DNA from 2 places in the Pseudoalteromonas sp. SG43-6 genome. Region 1 is predicted to be linked to the other one. Evidence: predicted binding sites of a transcription regulator. Region 1 holds the regulator's gene; the other holds the start of a gene.

Region 1 (3,167 bases):
GCCTGCGTAAAATGAGTCAAAACAATAATAACGGCGTTAAAGTTATCGCTGTAACAGGTGGCAAAGGTGGCGTAGGGAAAACTAACGTCTCACTTAACACTGCGATTGCGTTGGGTCAGCTCGGAAACCGAGTGTTAGTACTGGATGCCGATTTGGGTTTAGCAAATTGTGATGTGATGTTAGGACTTAGGGTAGAGCGTAATCTATCTCATGTACTATCAGGTGAATGCGAGCTCGATGAAATTTTAGTTGAAGGGCCTGCAGGAATTAAAATAGTACCAGCGACGTCAGGCTCACAAAGTATGGTGGAACTTTCACCATCAGAACATGCTGGTTTAATTCGCGCTTTTAGTGAATTAAATACCGAATTTGATATATTAATTGTTGATACTGCTGCTGGTATCTCTGACATGGTATTAAGTTTTTCGCGCGCAGCGCAAGATGTCATGGTAGTAGTATGTGATGAACCGAGCTCAATAACTGATGCTTATGCATTAATCAAAGTATTGAGTCGTGAGCACGGTGTGTATAAATTTAAAATCGTTGCTAATATGGTGCGCAGCATGCGTGAAGGCCAGGAACTATTTGCTAAGCTCTCAAAAGTAACGGATCGCTTTTTGGATGTCTCAATGGAATTGGTAGCAACAGTCCCGTATGATGAAAATATGCGTAAAGCAACTCGTCGTCAGAAAGTGATTGTTGATTTATTTCCAAGTTCCCCAGCAGCAATAGCATTTAAAACATTAGCGACAAAAGCAGTTAAATGGCCTATACCTAATCAACCATCTGGTCATTTAGAATTTTTCATAGAAAAATTAGTAAACGGCTAACTATGACGGCATCGGTGAATAAAGCGATGGGATATCAATCGACACAAAATTTAAATGTGATTGTTGAGCGACATGCTTCCTTAGTCAAAAAAGTGGCTTGTCATTTAATCGCTCGTTTACCCGCGAGTGTGCAACTCGATGATTTGATTCAATCGGGGATGATAGGGTTAATTGAAGCATCAAAGAACTTTGATGCGACTAAAGGTGCAAGCTTTGAAACCTTTGCAGGCATTCGTATCCGTGGTGCGATGCTGGATGAAATGCGCCGAGGTGATTGGGCTCCACGCTCAGTGCACCGTAATAGCCGCAGAGTCGCTGAAGCGATTAGTGAGCTAGAAAGCAGCCTGAATCGAGAACCTAAAGACAGTGAAGTTGCTGAAAAACTTGATATTACGCTAGATGAGTACCATCATATTCTTAGTGATGTAAATTCAAGTAAAGTGTTAGGTATAGAAGACTTAGGGGTAGATGAAGATGTTATCACACCAGTGGGACATGATTTAGCACTGGACAAGCCCTTTAATAACGTTAAAAATGAACGCTTTAATCAATCATTATTAACAGCTATACAATCTTTACCTGAACGAGATGGGTTAGTATTGTCGCTGTATTATAACGATGAAATGAATTTAAAAGAGATTGGACATATACTCGATGTAAGTGAATCGCGTGTGAGTCAGATACATGGTCAGGCGATGATTAAGCTCAAAGCAAAAATCAATGACTGGATTAATTAGTAGTAAGTAAATATAGGTTCAGACCTCACCGGAGGATGTTTTGGATAAAAACATGAAAATTCTTGTTGTTGATGATTTTTCGACGATGAGACGTATTATCAAAAATCTGTTAAGAGATTTGGGTTTTACAAATGTACAAGAAGCTGACGATGGCTCAACAGCTTTACCGATGTTGCAGAATCAAGAATTTGATTTTGTAGTTACAGATTGGAACATGCCTGGCATGCAAGGAATCGATCTCTTGCGCGCTATTAGGGCCGATGACAGCCTGAAACACATTCCTGTTTTAATGGTAACAGCAGAAGCTAAAAAAGAACAAATTGTTGCTGCTGCACAAGCTGGTGTTAACGGTTATATCGTTAAACCATTTACAGCTGCAACACTGAAAACCAAATTGGAAAAAGTGTTTGAGCGTTTAGGTTAAATAAATAGGAGAGGCTTATGTCAGCACCTGCTGCGCCTCAGATCAGTTTAGAACAAGCCCGTCAGCTTGTGGTTTACCTTGAAAACGGTGAACAAGATAAAGCTGATCAGTTAATTATTGATGCGGCGTCAAAAGAGCAATCAGAATTATTTGCCGAAGTAGGCAAACTTACGCGTCAGCTTCATGATGCGTTGAAAAATTTTGAGCTTGATACACGTTTAGCTGATTTGACCAAAGATGCACTACCCGACGCGAAGCAGCGTCTTAACTATGTTATGGAAATGACCGAAAACGCTGCTAATAAAACCATGGATGCTGTAGAAGCAAGTTTACCCATTGCCCAACAGCTTGCTGATGACATTTCAGACATTAAACCCACTTGGGATCGTTTAATGAACCGTGAAATTGAGCTAGGTGAATTTAAAACACTTTGCCATAGCTTAGATAAGTTCATGAATAGCTCGCAAACTAAAACGGATGAGTTGCAAGGACTCATGACCAATGTGTTAATGGCACAAGATTTTCAAGATTTAACCGGTCAAGTGATCCGTCGGGTTATCGAGCTTGTTAGAGAAGTAGAAGACAGCTTGATCCACTTGTTGACAGCATTTGGCAGCCAAGATGATAGCGAAACAAAAACAATAGCACCAGTCATTGAAAAACCGCCTGCTGAAAATACACTTGCAGGCCCTGAAGGGCCAATTATTGATAAAGAATCTCGTGATGATGTTGTCTCAGGACAAGATGATGTTGATGATTTATTATCAAGCTTGGGCTTCTAAGAGGAGAAAACTGCATGAGCTTTGAAGTCGATGAAGATATTTTACAAGATTTTCTAGTAGAGGCTGGAGAAATTCTTGAGCTTTTGTCAGAACAGCTGGTGGAGCTTGAAAATAACCCAGATGATACCGAATTACTCAATGCAATTTTCCGTGGTTTTCATACGGTAAAAGGCGGCGCAGGCTTTTTAAGCATGACTGAACTAGTCGATGCTTGCCATGGTGCAGAGAACGTTTTCGATTTATTGCGTCAAGGTGTTCGTAAGGTTAATTCCGAACTGATGGACGTGATCTTGCAAGCACTCGATACTATCAACGAAATGTTTGCGACTATCCAAAGTAGAGAAAAACCAGAACCAGCAAATCCAGAATTACTCGCTGTTTTACATAAATTGGG
Region 2 (3,167 bases), on a different contig from region 1:
TATTTGCCCTAAAGATGTGACAATTATTCACGTTCGCCAAGGTGAAGCAAAAGGCTTAGGGCACGCAATCAACTGTGCAGCGCCAATTATTGGTAACGAACCGTTTGTGGTTATTTTACCTGATGTAATCATAGATGATGTTGAAAGTAATCTTAAAAAAGATAATTTAGCTGAAATGATTACTCGCTTTAATACAAACGGTGAGAGCCAAATTATGGTTGAGCCTGTGCCTATGCAGGATGTTGATAAGTTTGGTGTGGTCGATTTAGGCGACGTAAAGCTTGAACAAGGGCAAAGCGCAGCGATCCTTAATATGGTTGAAAAACCTCCCTTGCATAGCGCACCATCAAATTTGGCTGTGGTAGGTCGTTATGTGCTAAGTAAAAATATTTGGCCATTACTTGCAAAAACTCCCGCAGGCGCCGGCGACGAAATTCAGTTAACAGATGCAATTGCGATGCTAATGGAAAAAGAATCTGTTGCTGCTTATGCGATAAAAGGGCGTAGTCATGATTGCGGTAGTAAGTTGGGCTATTTAAAAGCCACTATTGAATTTGCACTGCGTCGTGATGAATTTAAAGATGAACTAAGTGATTTTATTAAAACCTTAGTTTAAGCTCATTTATTGAGCCTAACTTATAAAAGTGCCTTAGTGGCACTTTTTTATTGCTTAAAAATCCTGAAACTGGCACTGACTTTGCTTATAATATGGCATTATTTATTTTGTGATGCTAACAGATGATGTGTTTTAAAAAGCAAGCTTGGTATACCACAGTGTTGGTTACAGCAACTGTCTGGCTTAGTGGGTGCAGTAGTATTAATGCTAACCCGGTGGAACAGCAGCCTGCATTAATTTCTGATCAACAAGTCAAAGAGTATGTTCAGCAATGGCACTCGCAACAAGAGAGTATTACTCGTTTAGCTGCGATGGAGGAAGACTTGCAACTATTAATAATGGCACTTTCCTCTCAAACTGATATTGCAGAAAACCCAGCGGTGCTTCGCGAAGATAATGTTACGGTGGCTCATTATGCTGAAAAAATACAGATCCCTGATACTGCTAACTCCTCAAAAACTATCGAAAACCGCCCTCTGCCACTGTATGGCAACTCACTGCCAGGCGCGCAACTTGGGCTGTATTTAAAACCGCAAAGAGTGAGAACGCAAATAGCAAGGTTGCAGCAACAATATCCGCAGGCATTTAGCCAATTAGATTTTGTAATGACAGAGCGTCACAATAAAGGCGTTACCTTGTATGGGTTACGAGTTGGGCCATTTCAAAATTATACAGAGGCCAATCTATTTTGTTCATTAGCACAAAATTTAGGCCAAAAATGCCTGAGTGCCCCATTTGTTGGTCAGCCTTTGTAATTAAATAAGCTATTTTTCTGATTTTTCAGTAATTAAGCTTAAAGTAATTGTTCTGAGTGTCGATAATATCTAAGATAGGGGCAACATAGGGTAATGTCCCATCACTTATAAGGATTTAATATGAAATTATCTTTAACTCTTCTGGCAGCAGCAGTTACAGCAAGCTCATTCGCGACTTATGCAACAACCGAAAGCTTTGATGCGAAAGTTAAAGTGCAAAATACTGTCGTTTTAACCAAAGGAAATGACTTAGATTTTGGTACAATTCGAGCGGTTGCAGATCCAGACGGTGTTAACCAAGCTACATTGGTTATAAACCCTGAGCCTACAGCAAGTCCTGTATCGTCTAGAACTGATAACGCACCTGCGATTATTTCAATAATAGAGCAAGGTTCGCCTGCATCTTTTACAGTATCGGAAGTAGTGCCAAATGCTCGTTTATCAATTACTAACCCAACAGCAACAACCCTGAGCTCTAATGGCCAAGGTTTGAATGAGCCAAACTTTACGGTTGGTACTTGGACATACTTTATCACTAGCGGTCCAAATGCAAACGCTTATTATTCATCAGTGACGCCTAATTTAACTGCTGACGGTGATGGCAGTGTATCGTTTAATATTGGTGCAACTCTTTCTACAGCATCAACAATTTCTAGCGAAGCGTACCGAGATACTGAGTATACAGGCACTTTTCAATTAGAAGTTGCTTATTAATTTAATCATGCGTTTTTTCTTGTTATTTGCGATGCTTTCAATACTGTATTCACAGTCAACAAGAGCCGCGAGTATAGAGCAACAAGCGCTTGATTTTGGCACCTTAGTTATTCTTAAAAGTGATCAAATAGGTTCTGTAATTATCAAGGATGATGGTTCGATTAGCACTTCTGGCGAAATCTATATCCTTAAAGAAGGTCGCCCAGCTGAGCTGATACTCACTGACATCCCCCCTGGCACTCGAGTCTCTATGAATTTAGTGGCTCCTGCAACTATGCAACACAATACTAAAGGAAGTAGTAGTGCCGACTTTAGAGTGACCTTAAATGGCTTTCCTAAAGACGCAACAAGCGATGAGTTTAGCGAAGTGCATGTATTTATTGGTGGTAAATTAGAAATAAATACAAGCAGCAAACAATATGTTGACGGCGACTATTCAACAACCACAAACTTAGAAATTTCAGTGGATTATTAAGGATTTAAATGTTTAATAAATTAACCGTGATACTGCTTTTAAGCTTTTGTTTTTTTAGCCAGGCGGTAATGGCGAATTTACTTATTTCTCCTACTCGTATTAGTTTTGATGAGCGTCAACGTACTGCAAAGGTCACAGTGATCAACACCAGTGACGAGTACAAAACTTACCGAGTGCATTGGAGCGAAAAGCAATCCACATCAACCGGAGGGTATGTAACCTTACTTGAGCCGACGGCGACAAGTTTAAGCCCGATGACGCGCTTATCACCAAAGCAAATGCGTTTGGCGCCTGGTGAAAAGCAAACCGTTAAAATTGCAATTCGAAAACCAAAACAGTTAGCAGATGGTGAATATCGTTCGCATTTATTATTTCAGGCGTTGCCAAATGAAAACCCAAATAGTACGAGTTCAATAAAAATTAATATGATCATGAGCTACAGTATTCCAGTCATCCTTCGTGAACATGCTGAAGTACCAAAAGTACTCATTGAGCAAGCGCAAGTGATTAAAAACCAGGGCAACCAACGACTACAATTTAAATTAAAACTCAATCGTGAAACTCACTTTAGCAGTTATGGTAAATTAACCGCGTTTTATCAACAAAA

What was found. The regulator FliA, encoded in region 1, starts transcription of late flagellar genes. The targets are predictions, from matches to a motif close to CTAAAGNTNNNNNNNNNNNNGCCGATA.
Region 2: H5201_RS17045 (DUF4402 domain-containing protein) is a predicted target of FliA. The motif match lies at 1,410-1,436, and genes of this name have one in related genera.

Annotation. Positions count from the first base shown of each region.
Region 1 is NZ_JACJEZ010000006.1:68,571-71,737, reverse strand. Features, by position in the region: gene H5201_RS04010 (MinD/ParA family protein) at 1-830, shown strand, start outside; gene H5201_RS04005 (RNA polymerase sigma factor FliA) at 857-1,567, shown strand; gene cheY (chemotaxis response regulator CheY) at 1,608-1,991, shown strand; gene H5201_RS03995 (protein phosphatase CheZ) at 2,009-2,773, shown strand; gene H5201_RS03990 (chemotaxis protein CheA) at 2,788-3,167, shown strand, end outside.
Region 2 is NZ_JACJEZ010000044.1:33,178-36,344, forward strand. Features, by position in the region: gene galU (UTP--glucose-1-phosphate uridylyltransferase GalU) at 1-616, shown strand, start outside; gene H5201_RS17040 (SPOR domain-containing protein) at 739-1,371, shown strand; gene H5201_RS17045 (DUF4402 domain-containing protein) at 1,492-2,085, shown strand; gene H5201_RS17050 (DUF4402 domain-containing protein) at 2,093-2,560, shown strand; gene H5201_RS17055 (molecular chaperone) at 2,569-3,167, shown strand, end outside.